DNA from 2 places in the Massilia sp. LjRoot122 genome. Region 2 is predicted to be linked to the other one. Evidence: predicted binding sites of a transcription regulator. Region 2 holds the regulator's gene; the other holds the start of a gene.
The links. Region 2 encodes FliA, which starts transcription of late flagellar genes. Its sites were predicted from a motif close to CTAAAGTTTNNNNNNNNNNNGCCGNTA; they were not measured.

Region 1 (10,285 bases), 2.9 Mb from region 2:
ACGCTGTGCGGATCGACCACCAGGGTGCCTTCGCAACTGGCCTGGGTCACCGTGCCGCTCGTGCCGGACAGCAGGGTGTACCAGGCCCTGCCGTTGACGGTGCCGACCTGCAGCGGCACGTTCCACAGGCGCTGCTGCTTGGGCGGCTCGTCGAGGCGATACTGTTCCTGCGACAGCGTGACCTTGCGCTTGCCGTCCTCGCAGGCCTGCTCGACCTTGATCAGGGGGAAGCCCGGCTGCAGGGTCCAGTCCGACGCCAGCTTCTCGACCGGCTTGCCGGAGGCCTTTTCCAGGGCCACCCACAGGTCGGCGGAGGTGGTATTCGAATACTGGTGCTTCGCCATGTAGGCGCGCATGCCCTTGCGGAAGGCGTCTTCGCCCAGGTAGGCCTCGAGCATGCGCAGGAAGGCCTGGCCCTTCAGGTAGGTGATCGCGTCGAAGGCGGCGGCGGCCTGCTCCTCGGTCTGGATCGGGGTCTGGATCGGGTGGGTGGTCTTGCGCGCATCCAGGTTCATCACGTATTCGCGCTCGGCCATGCCCTCCAGGTAGGGGCGCCATTCCGGGTGGAAGTGGTCGGTGGCCTTGGCCGCCATCCAGGAGGCGAAGCCCTCGTTCAGCCACAGGTTGTCCCACCAGGCCATGGTCACCAGGTTGCCGAACCACTGGTGGGCGATTTCGTGGGCATTGATGTTGAAGGTGAACTTCTTGACCCGCTCGGGGCTCTTCTTCGGGTCGTACAGCAGGGTCGGCTCGTTGTAGACCACCGCGCCCCAGTTTTCCATGGCGCCGTTGAAGCCGCCCGGGATCGCGATCTGGTCCAGCTTGGGCAGCGGATAACGGATGCCGAAGTAGTGATTGAAGTAGCGCAGCAGGTCGCGGCTGGCGGCCAGCGGGAAGGTGGCCGAGCCGAGCTTGCCCTCGGTGGTGACGATGCCGATGTCGACGCCGTCCTGTTTGGCGGACAGGCGCTCGAGTTCGCCCGCCACCAGCACCACCAGGTAGCTCGGCATCTTCGGGGTAGTGCCGAAGCTGAGGCGCTGCATGCCGCCGCCGATCTCTTCGCGCTTTTCGACCGGCGTATTGGAATAGGCCTTGAAGTTGCCCGGCACGTCGACGCTGAGCTTGAAGCGGGCGCGGAAGGCCGGCTCGTCCCAGGTCGGGAGCATGCGGCGGGCGTCGGTCGGCGCCATCGTGGTGGCGATCAGCTTTTTATCGGCGCCGCCGGCCTTGTAGTTCACGTAGAACAGGCCGCGCCCTTCGCGGTTGATCTGGCCGCGGAATTGCATCGCCAGTTCGTATTTACCCGGCGCCAACGGCTGGGCCAGCTTGAAGCGCAGGGTTTGCTGCTGCTTGTCGAGGATGGGCTCGAGCTTCAGTTTGCCGGCGAGTCCATTGCCGCTGAGGCTGGCGGCGTCGATCTGCATGTTGTCGGCGTTCAGCATGATCGTCGAGGTCGGTTTCAAGACTTCGATCTCGACCGTCTGGCTGCCGCGGAAGGTGTTCGCGGCGACGTCCGGGATGACGTGGGCCGTGTACTGCAGCGGCACCACGTCCTTCGGCAGCTTGCCCGGCGTGGCCGCGAAGGAATACGGCGCCTCGGCCTGTGCAGTCCCGGCGCTCAGCGCGAACGCAAGCGCGGCTGCGGCCGTGGCAGCCCGGGCGACTGGCATGTCTCTCATAAGTCTCTCTCTCGAATCTGTTTTTATTTGATGATTCCTGCGCACCACGGCGTGGGAACCCAGCACGCACTGTAAGAAAGCCGGGCGCCGCCTGCTCCCGGATTGCGACAGACTGCAAAAAACCGGGCCAGACTGCTGAAACCGGGGAATGGGGAGAAGTATTCTGGGTCATGCGACCCAGTTTGAACATGCATGACTGGCAACATTTGTATCCAAACGAAAAAATTTTAAATTTTTTTTCAAAAGACCCTAAAGTTCCCGAAAACCCATCCGTAAATCCCTTAGATACCCGGCAATCCGGCCAGGTTACTTGTCTCGGTGCTAACATGACCTCGAACGACGTCCTCTCGATGTACGAAAACCTCGCCGGCATTACCGGCCAGATGAAGGGCGCCGCCGAAGCCGGCGACTGGACGGGTTTCGACAAGCTGAACGCGCAGGCAAGCGTGGCGGCGGGTGCCGCGATCGGCGGCGTGCCGGCACTGGACGGCGCCAAGCGCCAGCGCAAGATCGACCTGATCAAGCAGCTGATGGCCAATGACCGCGCGATCCGCGACGTGACCGAGCCCTGGATGGGCCAGCTGGACCGCGCAATGTGCGCACACTGATGTAAAACAGGATTATCGAGATCAAGGCACCTGCGGGTGCCTTTTTTCTTGGCGGACGATTATTCGTCCAGCTTGCTCAGCTTGCCGAGGCAGCGCCGCTCGTAACCGTTCAGCCCTTCCATGACGAGGGCGTCGTCCTCGCTCACCAGGCCGGCATCGATCAGCAGGCGCAGCTTGGCGATGCGGTCGCCCTGCGCCAGCGCCTGCGCCAGGCTCGATCCGCCCGCCCCACCCGCCTGCGCGATCGCGTCGGCGACCTTGTCCGGGAAATCCCAATGCCTGGCGATGACCGCCGACAACTGCCGGCTGCGCGCCAGCAGCTCCACCCCAAAGGTTTCGGAGGCCGGCACCTTGCCGTTGTGGCAGACGCGGTCGGCCAGCCGGAAGGCCACCACCAGCCCGACATCCTGCATCAGCCCGGCCAGGCAGGATTCGAAGAAGTCGGCGGCAACCGCGGACGCCATCAGGCTGGCTGCCACCGCGCATTTTTCTGAATGGTTCCATACCAGCGGCGCGGCCCGGCGCGCGAAGCCCGCCTCGTGCAGCTTGATCAGCGGCCGGAAGGCGACCCGCGCCAGCAGCATGCGCAGGCCGTTCTGGCCGATCAGCATGATCGCCGCGTCCAGGGTCTTGATCGGGGTGGCCGGCCGGTAATAGGCGCTGTTCGCCTCGCGCAGCACTTCGGCCACCAGCACCACGTCTTCGGCCACCTGCGCGGCCAGCTCGCCCGTGCCGACGCTTTCGTCGCGCAGGCTGCGCAGCAGCTTGGGGATCAGCTCCGGAACGCGCGGCACCAGCTCGGCCGCGAGGGCCGGATTCTGGGCCAGCGTGCTCACCTGCTCCAGGATCAGGCGCTCGGTGTCCGGCGGCGCGTCGAAGCCGGCCGGTCCGGCCAGCCAGCGGTAATACAGGGTATCGATCGCAGCATCGTCCCCAGTGACCGCATCGGGCTGTGGGGCGGCAACCTCGGGCGTGGACGCCTGGGGTTCCGGGGTGCTCAACAAGCGATTGATCCAGTTTTTCATGCAAGGTGGATTGTAGCCTGTCCGGCGCCTGAAACGACAAAAGCGCTCGCAGGCGCTTTTGGATGTGTCCGAGCGGAAGGCTCGGCCACGGAATCGGGGAGAGCGACCTCCAGGTATCTCCTGGCGTCGCCTCTTGCCGGTTGCATCCGGCGTCCGCTGCCGCAGTTGGCAGACAAACTGCTTCCGGACACAGGCGTTTCTTCAACGTCTGCCTGCTTTCCGCGCCACGCTATCGGTGGTGGCTGCGCCAGGCCTCTGTGCCGTTCATGATCTCGCGACCACGAAACCAGTATAGCGGAAAAATCAGACTTGTGTAGACGACTCGTGCGCACCCCGTTCCAGGGTCGGCTCGACCGCCGCAACCGGCGCCGCCTTGCGCTGCAGGCGTGCTTTCAGGCGCGCTCCCAGGCCGACGCGCGGACTGTCCTTGCGCCGCGCCGCCTTCCTGCGGCGCAGGACGAGCACCAGTCCGGCCAGCAGCGCCAGCGCGCCGGCGCCGGCACCCACCAGCAGCCAGGGCGTGCCGGGCTCCGGCGGCGGTTCCGGCTTTTTCTTCTTCGGCTTGTGGACCTTGACGGCTTGCGCGGCCGGGGCCGGCGCGGCACCCGCCGCCACCTGCAGCAGCCTCACCTTGTCCTCGAGATTGCCCAACTGCTCGCGCAGCAAGGCGTTCTTCGCACCCAGCACGACGCAGGCATCGACCTCTTGCCGGGGCTGGGGCGCGCAGGCGGCGCCGGCCGGGGCCGGAGTGGGTTTGACGGCGACGGGCTCGGCGGCCTTGCGCGCCACGGGAACCGGCTTCGGCCTGGCCGGGACCGGCCTGGGCGCAGGCTCCTGTTTCGGTACCGGCTTCAGCTCGGGCTCGACCGCCTTGGCGATGACCGGGGCAGCAACCGGCGCCGGGACAGGATTTGGATCCGGTGTCAGCCACAGGGTCGCCAGCCGCACGCTCCGCTGCGAACCGTCGGCCAGCTCCAGGTACAGATGCAGGTGTTCCGACGCGACCGGGCCGAGCGAGGTGATGTGCAGGAACTGGCGCCCGTCGCGCCGCATCACCGACATCCTGAGCGTGGACAGCACCGCCGGCATGCCGATGTTGGCGCCGCGGTAGACGTTCGGATGCGCCAGGCGCACCCCGACCGGAGTGGCGGCGTCTTCCAGCATGGTGAGCTCGATGTCGGCCACCAGCGGCTGGCCGAGCCAGGAGCTCACGCGCGGTTCGCCGAGCTCGGCCGCCGGGGCAGCGCCGGCCAACAGCGCGCAAGTGAATAACAGTGGAAGGCGGCAAGCCATAGCGGGAACCGAAAATGAAGCCAGAGCGTATATATCGGACAATCGGCTAAACTCTTTAGCCAGAGCCCGCATTCATTCACAGGACAGCCATGGACAACAGGATTGAGAAGGACAGTTTCGGCCCGATCGAGGTCCCCGCACAGCAGCTGTGGGGCGCCCAGACCCAGCGTTCGCTCCACCATTTCCACATCTCGAGCGAGCGCATGGCGCCGGAACTGGTCGCGGCCCTGGCCCAGGTCAAGCGCGCCGCCGCCGCGGTCAACCGTTCGCTCGGCAAGCTCCCGGCGGACAAGGCCGAGGCCATCATCCGCGCCGCCGACGAGGTGCTGGAAGGCCGTCACCCGGACGCATTCCCGCTGGCCGTCTGGCAGACCGGTTCCGGCACCCAGAGCAATATGAACATGAATGAGGTGCTGGCCAACCGGGGTTCCGAGCTGATGGGTGGCGAGCGCGGCGAGAAACGCTTGCTGCACCCGAACGACCACGTCAACATGGGCCAGTCCTCGAACGACATCTTCCCGACCGCCATGCACGTGGCCGCCGCGATCGCCGTGGCCCAGAACCTGCTGCCGGCACTCGGACAGTTGCGCGGCACCCTGCTGCGCAAGTCGCGCGATTTCGAATCCATCGTCAAGATCGGCCGCACCCACCTGCAGGACGCCACGCCCCTGACCCTGGGCCAGGAGTTCTCCGGCTACGTCGCCCAGCTGGAATTCGCGGAAAGCGCGATCCGCTCCACCCTGCCCGGCCTGCTCCTGCTGGCCGCAGGCGGCACGGCGGTAGGCACCGGGCTGAACGCTCACCCCGACTTCGCGCCGCGCATCGCGGCCGAGCTCGGCTCGCGCACCGGCCTGAGCTTCAAGAGCGCGCCCAACAAATTCATGGCGCTGGCCGGGCACGACGCCATGGTATCCGCCCACGGCGCCTTCAAGACCCTGGCCACGGCCCTCATGAAGATCGCCAACGACGTGCGCTGGATGGCCTCGGGCCCGCGCTCGGGCCTGGGTGAAATCACGATCCCGGAAAACGAACCGGGCAGCTCGATCATGCCGGGCAAGGTCAATCCGACCCAGTGCGAGGCGCTGACGATGCTGTGCTGCCAGGTGTTCGGCAACGACGTCGCGATCACGGTCGGCGGCTCCCAGGGTAATTTCGAGCTGAACGTGTTCAAGCCCATGATCGCCCACAACTTCCTGCAGAGCGCGCGCCTGCTGGCCGACGGCATGCGTTCCTTCGACGAGCACTGCGTCCAGGGCATCGAGCCGAACCACGCCCGCATCGCCGAGCTGATGGAAAAATCCCTGATGCTGGTGACCGCACTGGCCCCGCACATCGGGTATGATCGCGCCGCGCAAATCGCCAAGACGGCGTCGCACGAGGGCCTGACCCTGCGCCAGGCCGCGCTGCAGTCCGGTTTCGTCACCGGGCAGCAGTTCGACCAGTGGATCGTGCCGATCGACATGACCCGCCCGGATCCGGTCGACTAATAATTACTGAGGATAAACATGCAAAAAGTAGTATTCGATTTGACGTCGGAATTCGTCGAGCTCAACCAACTGCTGAAGCTGGTCGGCCTGGTCGACAGCGGCGGCGCCGGCAAGAACATGGTCGCCAGCGGCGTGGTGTCGGTCGACGGCAAGCAGGAACTGCGCAAGACCGCGAAGATCCGCAGCGGCCAGACGGTCAGCCTCGGCGACCTGCAGATCCGGGTGCAATAAGGGGGCTAAAACAGCGGGCTTATGTTTGCGCGCTAACAAACAGAGCGGGGCTTCCTTGTTTATATTTTAAGTCGTCAGAGTCGACTTAAATCAACCGGCCAAAGGTGAAGCGATGGAAACCCCGAACCGCGCCCAATCCCAGGAGCAGCTCATCGGAGACCTGCGTCTCGTCATCGAGAACGCGGAAGAGCTGCTGAAAAACACCGATCATTACACCAGCGTGCTGTACCAGAATGCCCGCGCCAAGCTGGCGCTGGCACTGGAAGCGGCGAATGAGGAACTGGCGCGTTTCGAAGACGCCCAGCTCGAACGCATGATGGCCGCCACCCGCGCCGCCAATGAACGTTTCCGCGACCGGACCGGTGAACAGCGCATCCTGCGCGCTTTCCACTAAGAACTTATCCGTCGGCCGCAATCGCGGCGACAACACCGAGCCTGAACCAGCCCTGCAGCATGGCGCCGATGTCGGGCGCCGCCTCGAGCGCCAACGCGGCATCGATGGCCTCGCCAAAGCTGGCGCCCGCCGCCAGCCGCGCCAGGGCCGCCGCCTCGGGTGCGCCCAGTTCCACCACCTCCACCCGCCAGCCGCGCCGCACGACAAGTAGCGTGCACGGCGTATCCACCTGCGCCGGCAGGTCCGGACCGCCCGGCTGGTGCGCCTGCCACAGTGCGCCCACGGCCCAGGGGCTGTGCAGCAGGCTCACGGAGGGATGCAGGGTGAAGCGGGCGGCATCGAGCGTTGCCGGCGCCATCTCCGTCAGTGCCGCGATCCCGAGCGGCGTCCGGTCCGGCGCCAGGCAGGCGCGGTGGACGGCCCACTCCAGGCGCGCCACGTCGGGCAAATAAGGATAGGCCGCGCCTGGTGCGAATCCGGCCAGGAAATCGGCAAAGCGCGCGCCGAAGCCGGCCAGGTCGGGATCCTGCGAGGGCAATGCCTTGCCGTAGGCACGCGCCAGGCCTGCGAAAAATTCTTCTCCCACCAGCCGGCGCAATACCGGACAGGCTTCGCCGAGGGCGCGCTCCCAGCCGGCAGTCAGGTTGCCGCGGTACAGCGCCAGCCGCTCCAGCCCGCCCGCGCCAAGCAGGGGCTGCAAGGCGGCTTCCTGCCGACGGTCGAACAGGGCCGCGCCGAATTGCTGCTGGAGCGTGGCGAGGGCCTCGTTCGGCGCCGGCGGCGGCGCCGGCGTGCGGCTCGCGGGCGCGGCATGCGGCACGGGGTAGTCCGCTGCGATCGCCCCGGCCTTGGCGGCCTCCGCCACCAGGACCTCGAGCGGCGGCAGGTCGGCGTCCCACTCGACCAGGGAAGGTACCCGGCCGAAGCGCCGCAGCGCGGCGCGGTACAAGGCCCAGACCGGCTCGGCCACCGCGGCGCCGTGGTGGTCGACCAGGGCCAGCGGCGTTTCCAGGTGGCCGGCGAGGTGGATTTCGCCGACGCTGTGCACGGGGAGCGCGGCGATCGCGGCCAGCGCGTCTTCGCCGTGGTTGTGCTGGTTGACGTAGAGATTGTTGACGTCGAGCAGGATGCCGCAGCCGGTGCGGCGCGCCAGTTCGGCCAGGAAGGCGGCCTCGCTCATGGTATCGGCGCGGAAGCGCACATAGGTCGAGACGTTCTCGACCAGCAGGCGGCGGCCCAGCAGGTTCTGCACCCGGTCGACCCGGTCGCACAGCAGCGCCAGCGCGGCTTCATCGAGGGTCAGCGGCAGCAGGTCGTTGAGCTGGCGGTCGGCCAGCGCGCCCCAGCTCAGGTGTTCGGAAACGAGGAAGGGATCGACGGCCTCGACCAGGGCGCGCACGCGTTCCAGGTGGGCATCGGAAAAGCCGCGCGCCGAGCCGAGGCCGAGCCCGACACCATGCAGGCTGAGGGGATAGTCACGGCGCAGCTGGGTAAGGACATGCCAGTCCCAGCCGGCGCGGGCGAGGTAGTTCTCGCTGTGGACTTCGATGAAGCCGACTGCCGGGCGCTGTTCCAGGAAGGCGCGGTAGTGCGGCGCGCGCAGCCCCACGCCTGGGGCGGTCATGGGCTTACTTCTTGGGTTCGGTCTTGGCCGGCTCGGCCTTGTCCTGGGCGGGCTTGCCGGCCTCGAGCGAACCGCCCAGCTTGGTGCAGGTGCCCTTGGCGACGAATTTCCATTCGTTCGGGTCATTGTCGGCCTTGGCGACGCCGGCGCAGCCATGGGTGGCGGTGCCGCAATCGTTCTGGCCGGCCTTGGCCACGCCGTAGCAGGCTTCCTGGTCGGCCTTCGGTGCCCCCATCTGGTCCTGGGCGGCGGCATGGGCGCAGACGCCGGCAAGGGCGGCGGCGATCAGGGCGTGGCGGTGGGTCATGCGGCTTACTCCTGGCTGGGTGAAGGCGCCAGTATTTATCAGGCGGGGGAAAGATGCAAGGTGGAGTGGGTGAAGCTGGTAGCTGCAGATCAAACTTGGGTCCCGGCCTTCGCCGGGACGACGACTCTACCGTGAGTTGTCAACGTGAGCACGTCATCCCGGCGAAGGCCGGGATCCAATTCCGTAGAGCAGCCGAAAACGCCGGCTCAAGCCGTCGTATTGATCTTGTTCCCCAGGTGCGCCGGCAAATTCGCCGACTGCACGGCCGGCAGCGCGTCGAGCAGCTGGGTGGCGGTCGCTTCCTGGATCTGCTGGGCCTTCTTGAACACGGCCAGGCTCACATCCTGGCGGTTGCCGGTTTCAGCGATGCTGGTGGACAGCTTGGCGATGGCGGACACATCCATGTCGTTCTCCCATTAAGGCGTATCCCCTCTTTACGGCAGCCTGCGCGAAAACTTTAGGCCTCCGACCGCATCCATTTCTCCAGCCAGGCCATGACTTGATCCGCATCATTCAGGTCCAGCCATGCCGGCCCGCCCTCCCCGCCCGGCGGCGGCGGCGCGTCCGAGACCACGGCCAGGATGTCGGGATCCTCCGGATACAGGGCCGGCTTGCTCAGGCTGGGGCGGAACACCTCCAGCTTGGGCATGCGCTCCCACTTGTAGCCTTCCACCAGCGTCAGGTCGGCCGGCGCCAGGCGGGCCAGGTGCTCCGCCAGCGCAGGCTCGGCCGCCCCGCGCAGCTCGCGCAGGATGGCGACGCGGTAGGGAGAGGCCAGCATCACCTCGGCCGCGCCGGCCATGCGCAGGCGCGCGCTGTCCTTGCGCGGCGGTTCGAGCTCGACGTCGTGGTGGCTGTGCTTGACGACGTTGATGCGCAGCCCCTGCTCCGCCAGCCGCTTGATCAGCTCCTCCAGCAGCGAGGTCTTGCCGCTGCCGGACCAGCCGACCACGCCCAGCACCCGCCCCGCGTCAGTAAGCGACACGGTAGCGGTAGCCACGGAAATTCATGATCGCGGCCTTCGGCAGCAGGCGCTCCAGCACCAGCCCGGGCGCGACTTCCTCGCCTTCGCGGCGCAGCATCTTGTCGACCAGCAGCAGGCGCTCGGCCGGGTTCGGCGAATAGATGTAGCCGCCGAAGGCCACTTTCGGCACCTCGCGCTGGACCGCTTCCGGCAGCGATTGCAGCGGACCGACGCTGTCCTCCGGCGCCGGGGCGGCCGCGACGGGGGCCGGAGCCGGCGTTTCCTGCACCACCTCGACGGGTTCGGCGCGCGGCGCCGGCTTCGGCTTGATGGCAGGCGCCGCCGGCTTGGCGGCGGGTTTGACAGGAGCTGGCGGTGGTTCCGCCTTCACCGGTTCCGCCGGCCTTGGCGGCGGAGCGACCGGCGCAGGCGCTGGTACAGGCGCCGGTGCCGGCGCGCTCGCCACTTGCAGCGCCGGCGCAGGCTGGCGCAGCAGGAACAGCGCACCGAGCGCCACGACGATGCTGCCGGCAACGATGCCGACCATCAGCGGGTTGCGCGTGCTGCGGGTCACGCCGGCCGTATAGCTCGGCGCCGGTGCGTGGATGGTCGGCGCGTTGCCGAGCTGGCGCTCCGCCTGTGCCTTCTTGAGGGCTTCGAGGATGTAGGACAT
Region 2 (10,285 bases):
GGGATACGTTTGACATGCATGGAGTCTCCCGAAGTTTGTTATGGCATGGACGCCAGGATCATCACCGCCACGCGCCGGTTGCGCGCCTGGTTGGCCGGCGTGTCGTTCGGCGCCACCGGACGCGTGGCGCCGTGGCCGATGGCGGACAGGCGCGCATCCTGTACCCCGTTCTCGATGAACAGGCGCACCACGCTGGCCGCGCGCACCGCCGACAGTTCCCAGTTCGAGGCGAACTTCTCGTTGGTGATCGGCAGCTTGTCGGTATGGCCTTCGACCTCGATCCGGTGCGGAGCGTTCTTCAGCAGCCCCGCCACCTGGCCCAGCACCGCGCGCGCCTCCTGCTGCAGGGTCGCTTCGCCCTGCGCGAACAGCATGCTGGCGTTGAGTTCGATGCCGATGCCGCGCGCGTTCTGCGTCACCCGCACCTGGCCCGATTTCACCAGCGGCATCAGGGTCGCGGTCAGGTCTTTCGCCAGCACCTCCATGCGCTCGCGCTCGCGCCGCGCCGCCTCCTGGCGCTTGCGGTTGACGATGTGCGACAGCGGCAGCACCGGCTCGACGCTGGTATGCGCCTGCGGCGCCACGCTGCGCCCGCCGAAGGCGTCGCCCAGCGCTTCGGACAGCACCGCGTACTTACCTTCGTTAACGATGGAGATCGCATACATGACGACAAAGAAGGCGAACAGCAGCGTGATGAAATCGGCGTAGGAGATCAGCCAGCGCTCGTGGTGTTCGCCGGGGCCGTCGTCGTAGCGTTTTCGCGCCATGCCGGGCAGCCCTTAATGGCGCGCGAGCAGGCTCGCCACCCGCTCGTCGACCACGCGGGTGTGGTCGCCGCTGGCGAGGTCGTGGAAGACTTCGGCGAGGATTTCGTACTGGGCTACCTTGTCGGTGACGATGCCCTTCAGCTTGTTCCCCACCGGGTAGAAGAACAGGTTGGCCAGCCCCACGCCGTAGACGGTGGAGACGAAGGCCACCGCGATGCCGGAACCGAGGCGCGAGGGGTCGGACAGGTTTTCCATCACGTGGATCAGGCCCAGCACCGCTCCCAGGATGCCGATGGTGGGCGCATAGCCGGCCGCCGATTCCCAGATGCGCGCCGCCTGGCGCTGCGAGAATTCGTAGGCGTTGATCTCGTTCTCGAGCAGGCTGCGGATCTTGTCGGGATGGATGCCGTCGACCACCAGGCGCAGGCCCTTCTGGATGAATCTGTCGGGGGTGGCCATGTACTGCTCGAGCGAGAGCAGGCCGTCGCGCCGCGCGGACAGGCTCCACAGCGCGATCTCGCGCGACAGCTTGTCGCGCCCGGACTTCGGCGGGAAGAACACCCAGCGCAGCATGCGCAGGCCCAGCATGAAGCTGCGCCGCTCGCTCTGCAGCAGGGTGGCCCCCAGCGTGCCGACCACCACGATGGCAAAGGCGGCCGGCTGCACCAGCGAAGCGAACTTGCCGCCGTCCAGCGTATGGCCGACCAGGATGCCCGCGAGCGCGAGCACCAGGCCGGCTACGCTTGCCCAGTCCACAACTGCTCCTTGAGGGCGGCGCGCAGGCGCGACACGGCCTGGGTGTGCAGCTGCGACACCCGCGATTCGCTCACGCCCATGACGGCACCGATTTCCTTCAGGTTCAGCTCTTCTTCGTAGTAGAGGCCCATCAGCATCTTCTCGCGCGGCGGCAGGTTGTCGATGGCGTCGATCACGGCCTGGCGGAAGCCCGTATCGAGCAGGCTGCGCAGCGGGTCGCTGTCGTCCACCGCATAGCGGTCGAGGAAGCCGTCACTGCCCTCCTCGGAGTCGTGGAAGTCTTCGTAGTAGAGCAGCTGGTGGCCGCCGCCGTCGCCCAGCATCTCCTGGTAGTCGGCGAGCGACATCTTGAGCGACTTGGCGATCTCGGATTCGCTGGCCGGGCGGCCCAGGCGCTGCTGCAGCGCCTCCATCGCGGCCTCGACCTTGCGCATGTTCTGGCGCGTACTGCGCGGCATCCAGTCGCTGTTGCGCAGCTCGTCCAGCATGGCGCCGCGGATGCGCAGCACGGCATAGGTCTCGAACTGGGCGCCGTGGTTGTCTTCGTAGCGGTTGATCGCGTCGAGCAGGCCCATCATGCCGGCCTGCACCAGGTCATCGACTTCCACCGAAGGCGGCAGCTTGGCCTTCATGTGGTGGGCAAGACGCTTCACCAACGGCATGTGCTCCGTCAGCAAATGGTTCTTGTCCGCTTTCCCTTTGACCGTGTACATGCGTTTTGCTTTTCTCTTCCGCTATCTCTGCTTTTCCGTAGGGTGGTCGGCTCTGCCGACCGCGCGTTCAACCAGCAGACGCGTTACCACATCGCTGACACTGGCTGGACGCGCGGTCGGCAAAGCCGACCACCCTACGATTATCCCCTGCCCAGGCCCGGCATCGCGTGCAGCGCGAACTTCCCTGCCAGGCGCCGGAAGGCGACCGAGGCCCCCGCCAGCGGGAAGGCATCGACCACCGCCCGGCCCAGGCGCGCGGCGCGGTGCAGGTACTCGTCGGCCGGCACCGAACCCATGGCGCTCAGGCTGACCGCCAGGTAACGTGTTGCCGCAGTTGACATATTATCGTATACAAGCTTGGCCTCCGCCTCCGTCGCGCCGGTCACCAGGATGCCGAAGGGACGGCGGCCCAGCTGCTGCGCCAGGCGCTTGATCAGCGCATAGGCATTCGTGATCGAGGCGGCCGAGGTCCCGACCTGCACCACGATCTCCGAACTGGCCATCAGCGCCAGCGGGAATTCGCCATCCGGACCCAGCTCGCCGTCGACCATCACGATGCCGGCCTGCTTGACCAGCACGTCGAAGGTCTTGGCCAGGCGGCGCGTATCCGCACTGTCCTTTGGATCGCCGAGCGACGCGACCGAGAAGCCTTGCGGGACCTGGTGGATCACCTGGTTCAGGCCGCACTCCTGGCGCGCCACGTCCGCCAGCGTGGCGGCGCGGCTCAGGCCCAGCCGGCGCGCCACGCCGTAGTCGCGCTCGCAGGCGTCGACGATCAGGACTTCGTTCCCCAGCTGGGCCAGCGAGGCGCCCAGGTTGACCAGCATGGCGCCCTTGTCGTCTTCAGGCGTAGCGGAAAGGAAGGTGACGATGCGCGGGCGCGGGCCCTGCAGCATGCGGCGCAGGCCTTCGGCCTGGTCGAAATCGAAACTAGCCAAGCTGCACCTCGCGCAGGTTGCGGTCCTGGCCAGCTGCGGCCATCATCATCGGCAGGTCGGCGTCGCCGAACTGGGCGGAGGCATTGCGGGTATTGCGGAAAGCGCGGTCGATCAGCATGGCGCGGTCGGCCAGGTGCAGGTCTTCCGGCACGCGCTGGCCGTTCGAGATGTAGTGCAGGTTCAGCTTCTGGCGGATCACGACGTCCAGCACGTTGCCGATCGAGGCGGCTTCGTCCAGCTTGGTCATGATGCAGCCGGCCAGGCCGCTGCCCTGATAGGCGCGCACCACTTCGTTCAGGGTCTCGTTGGTCGAGGTCGCGTTCAGGCACAGCAGGCGCTTCACGTCGGCGCCGGATTCGGACAGCATCGCCACCTGTTCCGTCACCATCTGGTCGCGCTGCGACATGCCGATGGTGTCGATCAGGACGGTGTGCTTGTTCTTGAGTTCTTTGAGGGCGATGCGCAGGTCGGCCTCGTCCTTCACCGAGTGCACCATCACGCCCAGGATCTTGCCGTAGATGCGCAGCTGCTCATGGCCGCCGATACGGTAGGCGTCGGTGGTGATCAGGGCCAGCTTGTCCGGGCCGTGGCGCATCACGCAGCGCGCCGCCAGCTTGGCGGTGGTGGTGGTCTTGCCGACGCCGGTCGGGCCGACCAGGGCGAAGACGCCGCCTTTGTTCAACAGGTCGTCTTCGTTCGTGATGGTGGTCAGGTTACGGGCGAGGACGGTCTTGATCCAGCGCAGCGCATCGGCCGCGTCCTTGGTGGCGGGCATCTTGTCGATCAGGTAGCGCGCCAGCGTGGCGGAGAAGCCGGCTGCCAGCATCTCGCGCAGCACGGCGGCCTTCTGCGGCTCGCGCTGGGCCGTCGCGTTCCAGGACAGTTCGGCCAGCTGGGTTTCCATCAGGCCGCGCATGGCGCGGATCTCGTTCATCATGCCGCTCATCTCGAGCGCGGCCGATTCCTTGGCCTGGGCGATGGCGGCGCTCATCATCTGGGTCATGGCGGCCATGTCGATCGCCGACTCCTGAGCAGGGGCGCGGCGGTTGACGTAGGTCGGCGGGACTTCCGGCTCGGCGACTGGCGCGGTACGGCGCTCGACGTAGGCTTGGCCGGCGAACGCATCCAGCCTGGGAGCGGCGGCGCGCGGTGCCGGCTGGCGTGGTTCAGGGGCGGCCGGGGCGCGGGTGAAGACGGGTTCCGGGTCGAAGTCGCTGTCGAAGGCCTGGAAGCCCTGGAAGGACGGCTTCTGCGGCTCTTCGATGGCGGGGGAAGCCAGCGAGGCGACATCGTCGTTGTCCAGTGCCAGGATCTCGACCACGCCGTCGACCGGGCGGTTGGAGAGGATGACCGCGTCAGGGCCGAGCGCCTCGCGCACCTTGCGCAAGGCGTCACGGGAAGTAGCCGCTGTAAATTTCTTCACGTTCATCGTTGTTCTCCGCACTTCAACTGTACTGTTCTATTTGCGATGGGCACAATTGCCCGTCCATAGTCAGCATTATTGGCGATGCCGTGGGGAAACCATCTTGGGAAAAGGGAGGGGAAAGAGCCCTATTTCAACTTAGGGATCTTGGAAGGAATGTTCTATCGCATAAACGCCCGGCAGCTCGGCCAACGACAAACGCCAGCTACTCGAGCTGGCGTAACTTCGTCTGCTGCTCAGCTTACTTCTACGTGCAGACAATCAGCTCCAGTAACCGCGATGTTCGACCGCTTGCTCTTCGAGCCATTCGATCGCCTGTGCGATGTTGGAACTGGGGATGTTCCCTTCTTCGAGTGCAGCACGAACCTTCCACTCTGGCTGTCGGGCCAGGATGGCGCGGAACTGCTCCCGTGTGTAGATAGATGCTTCAGCCTGAATTGAACGCTCGATCGTGGGTGCCGAGCTTTGAACGCGATTATTTAGATGCATCATCGATCGTCTCCTTCTCATTGGAGATACGATCCTAGCACGCATGCATAAATAATATCTGTTCGATATCGCACTAACTAGACATTAAGCAATTCCTTGAGGCAAGGATCGGAAACCATCAGCATCTTGACAGTCTAGATACTTTGTGCTACGACCATTTACTCAGCATTTGTTACAAACCCCGGATGAGACCGGTTACCAGATAGTTTGGTAATTGGAATTTAGCTGGGCCACAGCACCTTTATCGGCCGCATATCGCTGCAAGCACGACTGCGCGGGATTAGCTCACAAACAAGTACTCACCGTTACTTTTTCGGGTAAACTAGTTTGTTAGCCTATGTCAATTTTCGCTGCTAAGTTGCTCACTAGTAGTTGGAACTGAAGCGAACAGACGCATTGGACGCCGGAGACGCCTTGAAATATAAGCACTCTATTACTTAAAGTACAACCCAAACACAGATTAAATTAAGAAAAGTATCTCATGAAGATTTGCCCAGTTATTCTCTCTGGCGGCGTCGGAACCCGTTTATGGCCACTGTCGCGTGCAGTGATGCCCAAACAACTGCTCCCTTTGGTAACCGACAAAACAATGCTGCAGGAGACCGCTCTACGCGTCCATGACTGCCAAAGGTTCACGGCTCCGCTAGTCGTCTGTGGCAACGAGCACCGTTTTTTAGTTGCTGAGCAACTACGCGAGGTGGGCATTGCCCCACAAGGCATTTTGCTTGAGCCGGTTGGCCGCAATACCGCACCTGCGATCGCCACTGCAGCTCTTTACCTGCACGCTCAGGACCCAGATGCGATCATGCTGGTGTTGCCTGCTGATCACGTGATCGAGAAGAATGACGCTTTTCTTCGGTCAGTTGACCGGGCAGCGGCGTTAGTTCAAAACGGCTCTTTGGTTACTTTCGGTATCGTCCCGAATAGTCCCGACACAGGTTATGGCTACATCCAGCGCGGGCAACTAATTGGAGGCAGCGCTGATAGTTACAGAATCGAGCGCTTTGTTGAAAAGCCGGACCACAACACTGCAGAAGGATTCTTATCCGCAGGCGGCTATTACTGGAACAGCGGTATGTTCATGTTCCGTGCAGATCGTTTCCTCGCTGAGATCGCGCAGCATGCACCGGCGATTGCCGAGGCTACCAAGTTGGCCATGCAAAGCGCCTATCGTGACCTGGATTTCTGCCGCCTAGATGGAGCTGCTTTCGCAGCCTGCCCTTCCAATTCGATTGACTACGCTGTGATGGAACACACGTCTAGCGGCGTGGTTATAGCTGCAGACATCGGCTGGAGCGATGTCGGCTCGTGGGCGGCGCTGGCTGATGTGCAGTGTGCGGACGCTGACGGTAATGTGCAACGCGGGGACGTTTATCTGGACGGCGTGAGCAATACTTTAGTACGCGCAGAGAGTCGTGTTGTCGCTGTCGTCGGTGTCAAAGATCTGGTAGTAGTCGAGACGCCCGACGCAGTATTGGTCTCGCACAAGGACCATGTCCAGCGTGTCAAGAACGTTGTCGAACACCTCAAGGTGAACGAACGTACCGAGCATGTACACCACACCCGAGTCTACCGGCCGTGGGGCCATTACGAAGGTATTGATGCCGGCGACCGCTTTCAGGTCAAGCGCATCACCGTCAAACCGGGGGAAAAGCTATCGCTGCAGATGCATCATCATCGCGCCGAGCACTGGATCGTGGTATCGGGCACCGCCCTCGTTACATGTGGCGACAAGATGAGTCTGTTGTCGGAAAACGAATCCACGTATATCCCGATCGGCATGACACATCGCCTTGAAAACCCGGGCAAGCTCCCGCTGCACCTGATTGAAGTGCAATCTGGCAGCTATCTGGGCGAAGACGACATTGTGCGCTTTGAAGACATCTATCTGCGTACTTAAATTACCTCAGTCTGCGCTGACGTAAATTACTACGTCAGAAGCTACTGTCGGGCAATCGACTGTTGCGACAGTCGATTGCCTGACCTACCGATCCTTACTTCCGACTACATCGGCACGCCCACCAGGCTGGTCACCCGAATCGTCTTCGTCTCCGGAATTTCGTTGTGCGAGAGCACCTTCAACTGCGGCACTGCACGGCGCAGGAAGCGCGAGAGCAGCACGCGTAGCGGAGCCGGCACCAGCAGCACCGGGCTCAGGCCCATCTGTTCCTGCTGCGCCGCCGCATTCGCCGCCTGCTGGGCGATGGTGTCGGCCAGGCCTGGCTCGATGCCGGCGCCGTCGCCGCCCGCGCCCATTGCCTGCATCAACAGACGCTCGAGGCGGTTGTCGAGGGTCATGACTGACAGCTCATTGGTGCCAGGGAACAGCTGCTGCACGATCGCCCGGCCCAGCGCCACTCGCACCATCGCGGTCAGCTCGCCCGGATCCTGGGTCTGGTTGGCGTATTCCGACAGTGACTCGATGATGGTGCGCATGTCACGGATGTGCACGCCTTCCTGCAGCAGGTTCTGCAGCACTTTCTGCAGGGTCGACAGCGACACGACCTTCGGTACCAGGTCTTCAACCAGTTTCGGCGTTTCCCTGCCCAAGTGGTCCAGCAGCGCCTGCACTTCCAGGCGGCCCAGCAGTTCCGACGCATGGGTCGTGATTAGATGGTTCAGGTGGGTCGCCACCACGGTGCCGGCGTCGACCACGGTGTAGCCCATGCTCTGAGCTTCGTCGCGCAGGCTGGCGTCGATCCAGGTCGCCGGCAGGCCGAAGGCCGGATCGGTCGTCACCAGGCCCGGCAGCGTGCCGCTGGCCATGCCCGGGTTGATCGCCAGGAACTGGCCGTTCATGGCTTCGCCGGTGCCCACTTCCACGCCCTTGAGGGTGATGCGGTAGGCCGAGGGCTTGAGTTCCAGGTTGTCGCGGATGTGCACCGGCGGCGCCAGGAAGCCGACTTCTTGGGCGAACTTCTTGCGGATGCCCTTGATGCGCTTGAGCAGCTCGCCGCCCTGGGTCTTGTCGACCAGCGGGATCAGGCGGTAGCCCACTTCCAGACCGAGGGTGTCGACCGCCATGACGTCCTGCCAGGTCGCTTCTTCCGACTCGGCCGGGGCGGCTGCGCCCCCGGCAGCTGCCGTTGCCGCCGCTTCCGCCGCCGCGGCCGCTTCCTTGGCCGGGCCCTCCTTCTTGCGCTTGGCAATCATGTAACCGCTGCCGCACAGGGCGCCGCCCAGCAGCAGGAACACCAGGTTCGGCATGCCCGGGATCACGCCCAGCGCGAAGATGATGCCGCCGGTGATGTACAGGGCTTCCGGGCGGGCGAACAGCTGGTTGGTCACCTGGCTGCTGATATCGTCCTCGTTGGCCACGCGTGATACGACCATACCGGCCGCGATCGAGATGATCAGCGAAGGAATCTGGGCCACCAGGCCGTCACCGATGGCCAGCAGCGTGTACACCTCGGCGGCCTCGCCGAAGCTCAGGTCGTGCTGCACCACACCGATGATCAGGCCGCCGATGACGTTGATCAGGGTGATCATGATGCCGGCGACCGCATCGCCCTTGACGTACTTGGAGGCACCGTCCATGGCGCCGTAGAACTCGGCTTCCTGCGCCACTTCATTGCGGCGCTTGCGGGCATCGGCTTCGCCGATCAGGCCGGCGTTCAGGTCGGCGTCGATCGCCATCTGCTTGCCTGGCATCGCATCCAGGGCGAAGCGCGCGCCGACTTCGGCGATACGGCCCGCACCCTTGGTCACCACCGAGAAGTTGATGATGGTGAGGATGATGAACACGACGATACCGACCGTGAAGTTGCCCCCGATGAGGAAGTGGCCGAAGGCTTCCACCACTTTACCGGCAGCGGCGCCGCCGGTGTGGCCTTCGGTCAGGACGATACGGGTAGAAGCGACGTTCAGCGCCAGGCGCAGCATGGTCGAGATCAGCAGGATGGCCGGGAAGGCCATGAAGTCGAGCGGCTTGACCGTGTACAGAGCGGTCAGCAGGACGATGACGGACAGCGCGATGTTAAAGCTGAAGAACACGTCCAGCACGAAGGCCGGCAGCGGCAGGATCATCATCGCCAACAGGATGATGATGAAGATCGGTGCGGCGAGCGCGCTGGCGCCCTTGGCCGCGAGGCCGCCCGTCCATGCCGGCAGTTTGATGCTGTTCATTAATGCAATGCTCCGTTATTGGTTCCTGCACCCGGACCCTTGTAGGCCGGGTCGTTCGGGTCCATCTCCGCCGGCACCGCCAGCTTCGTCGGGCGATCGGGGTACATGCCTTCGCCCTTCTTGTAGGCGCGCAGCTGGTAGACGTAGGCCAGGACTTCGGCCACGGCCGAGAACAGCTTCTCCGGGATCTCTTCGTCGATGTCGGTGTGCTTGTAGAGCGCACGGGCCAGTGCCGGGGCTTCCAGCAGGGTCACCTTGTGCTCGGCGCCGAGTTCGCGGATCTTGGCCGCCACATCGTCGACGCCCTTGGCCACCACGCGCGGCGCACCCTTTTGGCCGTCGCTGTACTTCAGCGCCACCGCGTAATGGGTCGGGTTGGTGACGATCACATCCGCAGTAGGGACATTCTGCATCATGCGTCCGCGCGCCATTTCGCGCTGCATCTGGCGAATCTTGCCCTTAATCTGAGGATTGCCGTCCGATTCCTTCGACTCCTGGATCATTTCCTGGCGCGTCATTTTCATCTTGTCGTGGTAGTGCCACAGCTGCCAGGGACCGTCGATGGCCGCGATCACGCCCAGGGCGCCGGTGATGAACAGGAATGCCTTGGCCACCAGCTCGCCTACGTGGGCGGTGCCGGCGCCCAGCGGTTCGACCGCCAGGCCGATGACCGCTTCCTTCTGCCCCATGATGACGACCCAGGCCACGGCGCCGACCATCAGGGTCTTGGCGATGGCCTTCAGCAGTTCGATCAGGGCATTGGTGGAGAACATGTTGCCGATGCCCTTGATCGGGTCCAGCTTCATGAAGTTCGGCACAAAGGCCTTGGCGGAGAAGTTCCAGCCGCCGATCAGGAGCGGCGAGGCGAGCGCGACCAGCATGATGAGGCCGGCCAGCGGCAGGCAGGCGATCAGGACCGATACCAGGTCGGCCGTGACCCGTTCGATCAGGACGGTGGGGTTATAGACTTGGTCGCGGCTGAGCGAGAGGCCGGACTGCATTGCCTGCTCCAGCTTGCCGATCAGCGAGCCGCCGGTCATCCACAGGCCGGCGCCCGCGGTCATCAGGACGGTG

Region 1: the regulator FliA is predicted to act here: its motif matches at 1,929-1,955, upstream of ACSQ25_RS18100 (flagellar protein FliT).

The regions. Positions count from the first base shown of each region.
Region 1 is NZ_CAXUPB020000001.1:4,134,718-4,145,002, forward strand. Features, by position in the region: gene ACSQ25_RS18095 (M1 family metallopeptidase) at 1-1,670, opposite strand, end outside; gene ACSQ25_RS18100 (flagellar protein FliT) at 2,006-2,287, shown strand; gene ACSQ25_RS18105 (HDOD domain-containing protein) at 2,347-3,291, opposite strand; gene ACSQ25_RS18110 (type IV pilus assembly protein FimV) at 3,616-4,566, opposite strand; gene fumC (class II fumarate hydratase) at 4,695-6,092, shown strand; gene ACSQ25_RS18120 (RNA-binding S4 domain-containing protein) at 6,111-6,323, shown strand; gene ACSQ25_RS18125 (DUF883 family protein) at 6,436-6,717, shown strand; gene bufB (MNIO family bufferin maturase) at 6,722-8,341, opposite strand; gene ACSQ25_RS18135 (BufA1 family periplasmic bufferin-type metallophore) at 8,346-8,648, opposite strand; gene ACSQ25_RS18140 (YjfB family protein) at 8,855-9,052, opposite strand; gene mobB (molybdopterin-guanine dinucleotide biosynthesis protein B) at 9,106-9,648, opposite strand; gene ACSQ25_RS18150 (general secretion pathway protein GspB) at 9,620-10,285, opposite strand.
Region 2 is NZ_CAXUPB020000001.1:1,253,133-1,263,417, reverse strand. Features, by position in the region: gene ACSQ25_RS05465 (hypothetical protein) at 1-20, opposite strand, end outside; gene motD (flagellar motor protein MotD) at 39-767, opposite strand; gene ACSQ25_RS05455 (flagellar motor protein) at 780-1,523, opposite strand; gene ACSQ25_RS05450 (RNA polymerase sigma factor FliA) at 1,505-2,236, opposite strand; gene ACSQ25_RS05445 (MinD/ParA family ATP-binding protein) at 2,377-3,174, opposite strand; gene flhF (flagellar biosynthesis protein FlhF) at 3,167-4,603, opposite strand; gene ACSQ25_RS05435 (hypothetical protein) at 4,859-5,089, opposite strand; gene ACSQ25_RS05430 (mannose-1-phosphate guanylyltransferase/mannose-6-phosphate isomerase) at 5,568-6,986, shown strand; gene flhA (flagellar biosynthesis protein FlhA) at 7,091-9,211, opposite strand; gene flhB (flagellar biosynthesis protein FlhB) at 9,211-10,285, opposite strand, start outside.